Regions from separate parts of the Vibrio sp. THAF190c genome, predicted to be linked through region 3. Evidence: predicted binding sites of a transcription regulator. Region 3 holds the regulator's gene; each other region holds the start of a gene.
What was found. Region 3 encodes PurR, which represses purine synthesis genes. Its sites were predicted from a motif close to TNANGNAAACGTTTNCNTNA; they were not measured.

Region 1: the regulator PurR is predicted to act here: its motif matches at 2,060-2,079, upstream of purM (phosphoribosylformylglycinamidine cyclo-ligase).
Region 2: the regulator PurR is predicted to act here: its motif matches at 2,033-2,052, upstream of FIV04_RS22570 (formate--tetrahydrofolate ligase).

What each region holds. Positions count from the first base shown of each region.
Region 1 covers NZ_CP045338.1:2,474,723-2,479,013, reverse strand. Annotated here, with positions in the region: gene FIV04_RS11030 (class II glutamine amidotransferase) at 1-82, shown strand, start outside; gene purN (phosphoribosylglycinamide formyltransferase) at 170-826, opposite strand; gene purM (phosphoribosylformylglycinamidine cyclo-ligase) at 956-1,996, opposite strand; gene upp (uracil phosphoribosyltransferase) at 2,164-2,790, shown strand; gene FIV04_RS11010 (uracil-xanthine permease family protein) at 2,891-4,129, opposite strand.
Region 2 covers NZ_CP045339.1:1,704,396-1,708,686, forward strand. Annotated here, with positions in the region: gene FIV04_RS22560 (CreA family protein) at 1-393, shown strand, start outside; gene FIV04_RS22565 (inosine/guanosine kinase) at 523-1,827, shown strand; gene FIV04_RS22570 (formate--tetrahydrofolate ligase) at 2,084-3,832, shown strand; gene FIV04_RS22575 (sensor domain-containing diguanylate cyclase) at 4,029-4,291, shown strand, end outside.
Region 3 covers NZ_CP045338.1:1,152,752-1,157,042, forward strand. Annotated here, with positions in the region: gene FIV04_RS05270 (TVP38/TMEM64 family protein) at 1-282, opposite strand, end outside; gene FIV04_RS05275 (TfoX/Sxy family DNA transformation protein) at 407-997, opposite strand; cyclic di-GMP riboswitch class I at 1,126-1,210, opposite strand; gene purR (HTH-type transcriptional repressor PurR) at 1,382-2,386, opposite strand; gene torD (molecular chaperone TorD) at 2,708-3,355, opposite strand; gene torR (two-component system response regulator TorR) at 3,612-4,291, shown strand, end outside.

The DNA.
Region 1 (4,291 bases), 1.3 Mb from region 3:
GTCAAACCATCAAGCTTTAGCTGATGTGGCTTACGCTCCTAAAAAGGTGGCAAGCCAAGCTCCGACCGAACCCTTAGAGTAATCATTACACTAAGCTCCAAATAACAAAGGCCGCAATGCGGCCTTTTTAGTATTCGAACTAACATGTTTTATGGCCATGAGCACGTTTTTAGTCTTGTGCGTAGCCATGCTTGCCAAGCGTGTTTCCATCGAGCTCAGCACAACCCTCTTTCATCACCAATCTATCATCACAGAACCACTGACACACCAATGGGTAGATTTGGTGCTCTTGTGTCAGTACTCGGCTTGCCAATTCGTCTGCATCGTCTTCTACAAAAACAGGCACCTTTGCCTGTAAGATCACAGGGCCACCGTCTAGCTCTTCCGTGACAAAGTGGACACTGGTTCCGTGCTCTTTGTCTTTGGCATCAATGGCTCTTTGGTGTGTGTGCAGCCCTGGATACTTCGGCAATAGTGAAGGGTGAATGTTGATCATTTTCCCTAAGTAATGACGAACAAAATCAGCACTCAGAATACGCATATAGCCAGCGAGAACAATTAAGTCAGGTTGATAGGCATCGATCTGTTGCATTAGTTCGTGATCGAACGCTTCTCTTGATTCGAATGATTTTGGATCAAGAGAGTGTGCTGGGACTTCTGAAGTACGTGCACGCTCTAAGCCATATGCCTCTGCTTTATTTGAGAAAACTGCTTTGATAGAAGCATTAATGTGCTGGTTCTGACAAGCATCAAGGATGGCTTGGAGGTTGCTTCCGCTTCCGGAGATCAAAACGACGATGTTTTTCTGAGGGGCATTATTTTTCATAGAGGTATCAAACGCGATGAGTGAGAGTAAATAACAATTTACCTACATATTTTAAGGTTTTCTGGGGCGTAAATAGCAGAATGAGGACCTAAAGTCCTCATTCTTAATCGTGCGAGCTAGCAATCAAGCTTAGTTGATTTCAACTTGCTCTTCACCTTCAGCCGCTTGTGCAATTTCACCAATCACCCAAGCGTTCTCGCCTTCAGCTTTTAGCAGTTCAACAGCAGCTTCAGCTTGCTCTTTAGGAAGAGCAACGACTAGGCCAACACCACAGTTGAAAGTGCGGTACATCTCAAATGTCTCCACGTTACCTTTCTCTTGTAGCCAGTTGAAGATAGCTGGCCATTCCCAGCTGTTGCCGTCGATGACTGCTTTGGTACCTTCTGGAAGTACGCGTGGGATGTTTTCCCAGAAACCACCACCTGTGATGTGCGAGATAGCATGGATATCATGCTCTGCAATCATCTTAAGTGCTGACTTGATGTAAATCTTAGTTGGTTCTAGTAGGTGTTCACCAATGGTGCGACCTTCTAGCTCTTCGTTCTTATCTGCACCAGATACTTCTAGTACTTTACGAATCAGTGAGTAACCATTTGAATGTGGGCCGCTTGAGCCTACAGCGATAAGCGCATCACCCGCCGCAACTTTAGTGCCGTCGATGATGTCTGCTTTCTCAACAACACCAACACAGAAGCCAGCTACGTCGTAGTCTTCGCCCTCGTACATTCCAGGCATTTCAGCAGTTTCACCACCGATAAGTGCACAGCCTGATTGCACACAACCTTCAGCGATACCAGAAACTACGTCTGCTGCGGTATCAACGTCTAGCTTGCCTGTTGCGTAGTAGTCTAGGAAGAATAGAGGTTCTGCACCTTGAACGATTAGGTCGTTCACACACATTGCCACTAGGTCGATACCTATGGTGTCGTGTTTTTTCATATCCAAAGCAAGGCGAAGTTTAGTACCTACACCATCTGTACCAGAAACCAGTACGGGCTCTTTGTATTTAGTTGGTAGTTCACATAGGGCGCCAAAGCCACCAATGCCACCCATTACTTCTGGGCGACGAGTGCGTTTTACAGCACCTTTAATACGATCTACTAGTGCGTTACCTGCATCGATATCAACACCAGCGTCTTTGTAGCTTAGAGAAGAATTATTACCGCTCACGGGATAGTCCTCGGTCTTAAGTTGGATGTGAAAACGGCGCTATTCTAACAGGGCTTGCCAAATAAGAGCAAACGTTTGCGTAAATTTTTTGCCAAATAAACATACTGAAAATGTGATAAAAACGATGTATAATCTGTGGGTTTATTTAAATATTGCCGGAGTTGGAAATGAAAGTTGTTGAAGTAAAACACCCGCTAGTTAAGCACAAGATTGGCCTGATGCGTGAAGGCGAAATCAGCACGAAGCGTTTTCGTGAACTAGCAACAGAGGTGGGTAGCCTTCTAACATATGAAGCGACAGCAGATTTCGAAACTGAGCGTGTAGAGATCAACGGCTGGAATGGTCCAGTAGAAGTTGACCAAATTAAAGGTAAGAAAGTAACAGTTGTGCCAATCCTACGTGCTGGTCTTGGCATGATGGACGGTGTACTAGAGCATATTCCAAGTGCACGTATCAGTGTAGTTGGTATCTACCGTGATGAAGAAACACTTGAGCCTGTGCCATACTTCAACAAGTTAGCGTCTAACATCGATGAGCGTATTGCTCTTGTTGTTGACCCAATGCTAGCAACAGGTGGCTCAATGATCGCAACTATCGATCTTATGAAAGAGAAAGGTTGTAAGCACTTTAAGATTCTTGTTCTTGTTGCTGCGCCAGAAGGTATTGCAGCACTTGAGAAAGCACACCCAGATGTAGAGCTTTACACTGCGGCAATCGATGAGAAGCTAAACGACAAGGGCTACATTGTTCCTGGTCTAGGTGATGCTGGCGATAAGATCTTCGGTACTAAGTAATTCGGTTGGTTGTAGCGATATTTGCTATGACCAATAATAATGAAAAAAGGGAGCGTATCATCCGATACGCTCCCTTTTTGTTTGTGCTCGATTGATTCGATTACTTGATTTGCGCAGTGTCTACAGAGTGGTTCTCACCTAGCTCTTCCGGCAATACAAGGTTTAGTAGGATTGCTACGATACCACACAAACTTACGCCCTGAAGGCTGAAATCGCCGATACCAAAAGCCATGCCGCCGATACCAAATACCAGTGTCACACCGACGATCACTAGGTTGCGTGATTTGTGTAGGTCAACTTGGTTTTTGATGAGCGTATTTAGGCCAACTGTTGCAATAGAACCAAACAGTAGGATCATAATACCGCCCATAACTGGAACCGGGATAGTTTGAAGTAATGCACCAAGCTTACCAACCAGTGCAAGCACGATAGCGGTGACCGCAGCCCAAGTCATGATTACTGGGTTGAAGGCTTTCGTTAGCATCACCGCACCCGTTACTTCACTGTAAGTTGTGTTTGGTGGCGCGCCCAGCATAGAAGCAGCAATCGTTGCCACGCCGTCACCTGTGATGGTGCGGTGAAGGCCTGGCTTTTTAAGGTAGTCTTTACCCGTTACGTTCGAAATGGCCAGCATGTCACCAACGTGTTCAACGGCAGGAGCGATAGCAACGAACACCATGAAGAAGATCGCATTGATGTTGAACTCTGGCGCCACAAAGTTAGGCATAGCCAACCAAGAGGCTTGAGCTACCGGAGTAAAGTCGACCGCGCCGTAGACTAGGCTAGTGATGTAACCCGCTACGATACCACCAAAGATTGGCAGCAGTTTTAAAAAGCCTTTAGCGAATACGCTAATAATGATGGTAACAATCAGTGAAATCGCTGAGATCCAAAGAGCCGCATCGGCATCCACCAGCTGTACTGCGCCGTCTCCAGTTTTACCCAGTGCCATGTTAACGGCTACCGGTGCTAAACCAAGACCGATAACCATGATAACCGGACCAACTACCACTGGCGGTAATAGCTTATGGATAAAACCAACGCCGCGAACTTTAATTAGGCCGCCCATCAGCACATAGACCACACCTGCTGCCATTAGGCCGCCCATTGTGGCACCTATGCCCCAAGTTTGTACGCCAAACATGATCGGTGCGATAAACGCGAAAGAAGAGGCTAAGAAAATTGGAACCGAACGGCGAGTAATGACTTGGAAGAGGAGGGTACCAATACCAGCACCGAACAGTGCAACATTGGGATCTAAACCGGTAAGTAGGGGGACTAATACCAGTGCACCAAAGGCGACAAAGAGCATTTGCGCACCTTGCAAAGCATTTTTCATGATAGGTCCTTGAGCTAATCGTGAAGTAAAAAATAAAATTCGCGGGATTTTATCACCTCGCAATCGATTGCTATATAGGTTATGTCAAATTTATCGCTCATTTGCCGAAAATATGTGCATTATCACTTAAGTCTTCACTATTTTTCCTTAATAGTTATATAT
Region 2 (4,291 bases), on a different replicon from region 3:
TTCACTTTGAAAGATATTAAGATCTCTCATCTCGACGATGAAAAGATCCCAGGCGTCACCTGCCACATCGCTTCTATCGAGGCTGACTTCTCTCTCGCAGACCCAAGTGACAGTTCGATCTCTTGTCGTCAAACCGGTGACATTACGCCCGAGATGATTGCAAAAATTGATAAGAGCGCCTCAGGTGAGGTGGTCTTCAAGCAATCAAAGAGCATTTTCTTTAAAACAATGAAGGTAAGACGCATCTACGATGCGGAAAACCAAACCTTGCTGTACCTCTCTTACACAACCAAAGAGACCGAAGGTAGTTTCAAGCATAGCCTTTCGACTGTTCCACTATGGGGTACTAAAGCTTATATCGACCCAGCAACACTATCTGAGCAGCAAAAATAAGCCATTGGTTTAGTTTTGTTCACTCACCTGTACATACAATGTGCAGGTGAGTCCGAATGTAATAAAAATGAAAGAAATTACAAAAATCTGTGATATCATGCGGCAAAATTTTCTCACTGTAATTTTCTTATGAAATTTCCTGGACAGCGCAAATCTAAGCACTACTTCCCTACACACGCCCGTGATCCACTCATCAACCAGATGAAGGAAACACCAAAACTGTTTCGCCCAATTATTGTTGGTGTTGGTCAAACAATTGTAGATATTGAAGCTCGTGTTTCAGATGAGTTTCTGGCTAAATACGATCTGAGTAAAGGTCACTCTCTCGTTCTAGAAGAGAGCAAAGCTGATGCCCTATACGAAGAGCTCGTAGAAAGCGGCCTAATCACGCACCAATATCCAGGTGATACCATTGGTAACACTCTGCACAACTACTCTGTGCTAGCAGACAGCAAATCAGTACTTTTAGGTGTTATGTCGCGTAATATCGAAGTTGGCTCATTTGCGTACCGTTACCTATGCCGTACCTCTTCACGTATGAACCTTAACCACCTACAAACTGTAGAAGGCTCTATCGGTCGTTGTTACACCCTTATTTCCGATGATGGCGAGCGTACATTCGCGATCAACGAAGGTGAAATGAACAACCTGCGTCCTGATAGCATTCCTGAAGATGTATTTGAAAAGGCTTCTGCACTGGTTGTTTCTTCATACCTAATGCGTGGTAAACCAGAAGATCCAATGCCAAAAGCAGTCGCTCGCGCTATCGAGATTGCTAAAGAAAACAATGTGCCAGTCGTACTAACACTAGGCACTAAGTGGGTAATCGAAGGCAACGCTGAATGGTGGCAAGATTACATTAAAGAGAATATCTCTATCGTTGCGATGAATGAAGAGGAAGGCCAAGCACTAACTGGCGAGAAAGATCCTCTGCTTGCAGCTGATAAAGCACTGGAGTGGGTAGACTTAGTATTATGTACCGCTGGTCCTGTCGGCCTATACATGGCTGGTTACACAGACGAAACAGCGAAACGTGAAACTGAACTGCCGCTTCTTCCGGGTAACATCCCAGAATTTAACAAGTACGAGTTCAGTCGTGCGATGCGCAAAGATGACTGTAACGACCCTGTTAAGGTGTACTCTCACATTGGGCCTTACCTCGGTGGTCCACTAGAGATTAAGAACACTAATGGCGCGGGTGACGCAGCACTGTCTGCACTACTTCATGATATGGCAGCAAACAGTCACCACCACATGAATGTACCAAACTCATCTAAGCACGATCAGCCTTACATGACTTACTCCTCATTGTCACAGATCTGTAAGTACGCTAACCGTGTAAGCTACGAAGTTCTAACTCAGCACTCTCCTCGTCTTGGTCGCGCTCTTCCTGAACGTGAAGACAGCCTCGAAGAAGCATACTGGGATCGTTAATCATAAGAACTAACGTTTCTATCAAGGGTTGCATTATGCAACCCTTTTTATTTCCAGCTAATCAATTGCCCAAAATTATGTAAATTTCCATGATGAGTTGGCATCGCGAGCTTTGATCTCGCGCAATGACCTGATAAATCTGTTATCTTCCAGCACATAATTCGTGTGGTTATCCTTTACATGGTCAATTTATACAGTATTATCGCCACGCAAACGTTTTCGTACCACCTTATCGGTTTCAACATAAGGATTTAATATGCTGTCTGATATTGAAATTTGCCGCTCTGCTTCACTTAAGAACATCAGTGATATTGCTCTCGGTGCAGGCTTAACCACTGACGAATTCCAACCTCTCGGATTACATAAAGCAAAAGTCTCTCTAGCAAGCCTAAAGCGTCTCGAAGATAAACCAAAAGGCAAACTGGTCCTTGTTACAGCGATTACACCAACGCCACTCGGTGAAGGGAAAACCGTTACGACAATCGGTTTGAGCCAAGGCTTAGCAGCAATCAATCAGTCAGTAATGGCTTGTATTCGTCAACCTTCAATGGGTCCTGTATTTGGTGTCAAAGGCGGCGCAGCCGGCGGTGGTTACTCTCAAGTAGCCCCAATGGAACAATTGAACCTACACTTAACTGGAGATATTCACTCTGTTACAGCGGCCCATAACCTCGCATCGGCAGCTATCGACGCTCGTTTGTATCATGAGCAGCGAGAAGGAGCGGAAGCCTTTGAGCAACGCTCCGGCTTGAAAGCGCTCAATATTGACCCTAAGCGTATTGTTTGGCGACGAATTCTCGATCATAACGATCGTGCACTACGTATGATTACCGTCGGTCAAAACGAAGAAGGTAAAACCATTAATGGCTTTGAACGTGAAGACGGCTTCGACATTTCTGCAGCGTCTGAGCTTATGGCAGTTCTCGCTCTCGCTGAGGACTTACAAGACCTACGTAAACGTATCGGACGCATTGTATTAGCTTACAATCAAAACGGTGAGCCGTTGACGGCTGAAGACTTCCAAGTCGCTGGTGCGATGACTGTAACCATGAAGGATGCTATCGAACCAACATTGATGCAAACGTTAGAAGGTGTCCCTACACTGATTCACGCAGGCCCTTTTGCCAACATTGCTCACGGAAACTCGTCGATCATTGCAGACAATATCGCACTAAGACTTGCAGATTACGTCGTAACTGAAGGTGGTTTTGGCTCAGATATGGGCTTTGAGAAGGCGTGCAATATCAAAGCTACTGCGGCCAAACAGTCACCAGACTGCGCAGTGGTTGTAGCAACGCTTAGAGGCCTAAAAGCTAATTCAGGACTATACGACTTGAGGCCGGGCACTCCTCTCCCAGACTCGATCTTCCATGACGACACACATGCTCTTGTCGCGGGCTTTGAAAACCTTAAATGGCATATCAATAACGTTAAGAAATATGGCGTTCCTGTAGTGGTTGCCATTAACCGATTCCCACAAGACTCAACACAAGAGCTCGAACAACTCAGCTCATTAATTAGTGAATACGACGACACTGTTTCGGTGGCAGTCAGTGAAGCCTTTGGTAAAGGTGGTGAAGGAGCAATTGACTTGGCCAAGGCTGTCGTTGCTTCTTGTCAAAATCCGGCACAATTCAAGCCTCTCTACACGACAGAACAATCACTCGAAGAGAAATTAATGGCTGTGGCGGAAGTTGGCTATGGAGCATCAAGTCTGACTTTGTCTAACAAAGCAAAATTGCAACTGGCAGAGTTTAAAAAGCATGGCTTTGACCACCTTTCGGTATGCCTAGCTAAAACGCCATTATCGATTTCAACGGAAGCACACGTTAAAGGCGCACCAACTCAGTTTGATGTTCCTGTGAGAGAACTCAAGCTGTGCGCAGGGGCAGGATTTGTCTATGCACTATGTGGGAATGTCATGACCATGCCTGGGCTTCCTGACAAGCCAGCGTTTATGTCTTTAGACATTAATGAAAATGGTGAAATCACAGGCTTAAGTTAGCATTTATAGATGCTCAAAACAGCAAATTGCAGGTTATCGTCACGGTGAATGTAAGATAATCTGCAATTTGCATGCAAAAGCAACAAATTGCACACATACCTCTCAACTAGGAGATTTACCTAATCAGTTCTGGGTAAAGATCACATTAATAACCCCACTAAATCTATAGTATTGCGCTGATTCTTTGGGGATTGTAATGAAAGTAAGCATAAAAAAACTCGCAGGCCAATTTCTCTGTACTGTCCTAGCCCTAGGAATAGTTCCCGCGCTATACATAAACTCCGAATTTGACCGTATAAAAGCGCAATACGACACGAATATAAAACAGGCCAGCCAAAATCAAATCGAATACAGTTTTCACGAACTGGGTTTAATCATACGTGAAGTTTCCAACACCATTCCAACCATTGCTGAATCAACTACACTCAAACGAGCCATACAATCGCCTTCAAACGACAA
Region 3 (4,291 bases):
TATGGTACTTGCAAACGACACGAGTAATAAACTAGTCCAAAAGCCGAATAGCGCCGCCCCGAGTAGCGTAACTACAGCAGCGCCTGGGATAGAGAAAGAGGTAATCATAATATAGAGAATGAAGTAGGTTGCTGCCGCAACAACAAAGTTACTCTCTATGTAGTCATTAAGAAGTGCCTGCTGGGCTTTGGCATTTTCAAGCGTTAAGTATTGACCAAAGTTAACGGCTAGTAACACTATCGTGGCAACTAAAATTATGCCTAAAATCATTTTCTTACTCATGGGAGCGTCCCTTAATCTTTTGCTTATAGTTAGTATAGTTAGACAGGAGAAGGAAAGATTAACTTTCAAAAGAAAATAAAAAAAGCCACATTAATGTGGCTTTTTACAATTAAGTGATTTGGACCTAATTAATAGAGCTGATGAGCTCGTCGCGTCGCTGCTGAGGTATCACCGACCAATGAGTGCCGTTGATTGCACCTTCAAGCGCCCAAAGTAGCTCTAAGCTAACACTTGATGAATGAGATTCTTTAATGGCTTTGTATGCATTAACAGAACCTGACTCATACAAGCTTTCAACGGTATCGATCCCTGCTTTTTTCAACATACGCTCTGTGGCAAGTCGAAGGTTTGGCAAATCTTTCAATCGCGTCGGTTTCGCCGATGATTGGATTTGTTTCTCTTCTTTAGCACAGTCAAGGGAAGCTTTTGCCAGCTCGATAATACGTTCTTGAGTCTGCCAGAGGTCTTCTGGGAGGGCAAAATACTTAGTAACGACTGGGAATCCACGTTTTTTGTAAACGTAAGGTTCGAAGCCCTGTTGTTCAAATTGTGAAGTAGTATTCTTATCAGCTCGAATGTGCAACTGATTGTTTACGACCAATGCAAACATGGTGTCATCGGCAAAAAGGCCGAAACCGCCAAACATTGAGCGTGACTTTATCTTTCCAAGTGGCTCAAATAACTTCATTGAGTCCTTGAGTATCGGTTTATCCATATTGTTTATCTCGGTGTATTTGAATTACGCCACCAAATAAGCAGGTCCGAGAGATTAGCAAAATGTCGCAATGAAATTGTCAATAAGCCGTAAATTACTACTAAAGGTAGGAAATACTGCATTTTGCCATCGGTAACCCCGCTACCATACCAATAATGGGTTAGGCCGGAGGCTTTGCGTCTCACCCTTTCAAGTGATTTGCCCTGTGCGTGACTGTATAATCAAGAATAAAGTTTTTTGTTGAATGAGGTTCACACTTGTTATTCTAAAATGTGATCTTAATTCAGTTAATTGTTGCCTTGATATGCAACTGGGTTTTTATTTTTGACAAATAAAAAAAACGCACCAAACGGTGCGTTTTATTAGATTTTTCTAAAGTTTACGTTATTTTAACGTTTTTACTGTCGCACGCTCAATGATCTCTGGATGCATCTCGAACACGCGTTTTTCGTGGTCTTTGTCTTTGATACGTTCTAGCAGGATTTCGAACGCGTTCTTACCGACACGACGTTTTGGTTGGTGAACAGTCGTCAACGGCGGTGAGAAGTACTCTGCCAACTCAATATTGTCGTAACCAATCACTGAAATATCTTCAGGGATCTTAATACCTTGCTGTTGTAGGCGGCTCATAAGACCAAGCGCCATCGTATCGTTAAAACAGAATACCGCGGTAGGGCGATTTTCCATTGCAGCGATTTTATCTGCTGCGATAACAGCCGTATCACACTCGAAGTTACCTTCAAGGATTAGGTTGTCATCGGCTTGAATGTCTGCCTCTGCCAGTGCTCGACGGTAACCAGCGATACGTTCAACACACGCCGCTTTATCTAAGTGACCACTTAGACATGCAATACGTTCATGCCCGCGTTCAACTAGATATTTAGTCGCTAGGTAGCCACCTTCTTCAGAGTTGTCGATGATCTTATCTGCTTGTGAACTTTCAGGGCCCCAATCCATAACAACTTTTGGAATGTCTGCATGACGGTCAAGCATTTCACGAAGTTCTTCCGTTAGGTCAGAACACATTACTAAGATGCCATCTACGCGTTTTTCAGCAAGCATTCGGATGTAGTCACGTTGCTTCTCGTAGATACCACCTGTGTTACATAGAATCAGCGTATAGCCTTGACGGTAACAGTAGCTCTCTACACCATCGATCACTTCAGAGAAGAATAGGTTAGTTGATTGAGTTACTAACATACCGATTGTGCGCGTAGAGTTACATTTCAAACTACGAGCAACGGCACTTGGTGCATAATTTAATTCGTCTACGGCTTTGTTTACTTTTTCTTGAGTCGCTTCTGCTACGAAACGTGTCTTGTTGATCACGTGAGAAACGGTGGTTGTTGATACGCCGGCTAAGCGAGCGACATCTTTTATAGTTGCCATGGCTTTATCCTATTGATAGCTACTTCCTCAGCAGTACGGAGCAAGTAGCCGTTTTAAGCTACCAGAACAAGAGCTTAGAATGTGTAGGGCTCTCTCGGTACTAAAGTGCTAAAAAACAAAAAACCGCTAATGAGAGCGGCTTGTCTTAACACCGAAATGCTCTTAGCTAATTTAAAGCATAGCATTTCGAGAATGTTTCATATTTTATCGTTTGCGGTCACAATTTTAGACTGACTAGAAAATACTCGCAATAAAATTCACCCAGAAATCTGGGTGAATTGTCACATTCTACCTAAATTGTGCCTTTAGTCATTAGTGAATTTATTCACCAGCCAAATATTGCGCATCAAGTTTACAGAAAGCGGCTAGCAATTCTGCAACACAAGCGTAAAAACCAAACTCATCAAATTCACGGCATTTCGTTGCAAATTGTGGAATCCAGCTGAGAAGTTGTTGTTCAACAAATTCATGCTGTGCAGTGAAAGCTGCTTCTAATTCTTGCTCACTCTCGAGGTCGTTTGAACGAATGATAATGTTGCCAAGGAAATCCAACTCGATGGCTAGGTGGTCAGCAGGCTCTTTTAGGTCTTGGTTTACGGCGATACCATAAGACGCCATGATGGCTTCCATGTCTTGAGCTGGCTTGGCGTTCAGCAGGCCGCTCTTGTCTAAGTAAATAGAAGCGTACGGTAGAGCACCGTATTTATCTGACTTAAGGAACAACTCGCAAAAATCTGACGAAAGCTCCAGTTGAGCGTCTTCACGATTCTGCAATCGGTTAAGCGCATCTACTAGGTTATTGATTGCTGGCTTAAGCGTCTCATTGTCGCCAAGACCAGTTAAAAACGAACGAATCTCAACCGAGTGGTAGTTATCCAGTTCTTCTTGAGTCAGCTCTTTTGCGAACAGGCTCGATAGCCACCAGTAGATTTCAGCTCGTTGTTCGTTGAACGCTTTCGTTTCTTTCATCTCAATAATCCTAATATCGTCTTTCGTAATATCTGCGGTACGAAGGCTTGCTAACGGTTGTATTTGCTAATTGCAAAGTCACTCGTTAGTAGTAATGCCTATATTGAATTGCGATGGAGGTTAAATAGCAAGGTTTAAGATTGTCTTGTATCAAAAAAAATTCAGGTTTCTGGCTTTTATCTTGCGTACTACTAGAATTGTTACTAGTTATGAATAGAATAGTCACTGAAACTATTAAATAAGAAAAGTGGTGTAGATGAGCTATCACGTATTAGTCGTTGAAGATGATGTGGTAACCCGTAGTAAGCTGGTTGGATATTTCCAGAATGAGGGTTACACAGTAAGCGAAGCAGAAAGCGGCGCTCAAATGAGAAACGTTCTAGAAGAGAATAACGTTGACCTCATTATGCTGGACATCAACTTACCAGGCGAAGATGGATTGATGCTAACTCGCGAATTACGCAGTCAATCAGACATTGGGATTATTTTAGTTACTGGACGCACGGATAGCATCGACAAAATTGTAGGCCTAGAGATGGGCGCAGATGATTATGTTACTAAACCATTCGAACTTCGCGAGTTACTGGTTCGAGTGAAAAACCTACTTTGGCGAATTTCTGCAGCTCGCAAGTCACCAGCAGGTGCGGCGGAGCAGGCGGATGACGAATCTATCGTTCGCTTTGGTGAGTGGATATTTGATATTCCACGCCGCGCACTGAGCAAAAACGGTGAGCCAGTGAAATTGACCAAAGCAGAATATGAGCTATTGGTTGCGCTGTCTTCATACCCGAACCAAGTATTAAGCCGTGAGCGAATCTTAAATATGATTAGCCACCGTGTTGATGCGCCAAACGACCGTACCATTGACGTATTGATTCGTCGTATGCGTGCGAAGATGGAGTTTGATCCGAAGAACCCTCAAATCTTTGTGACGGT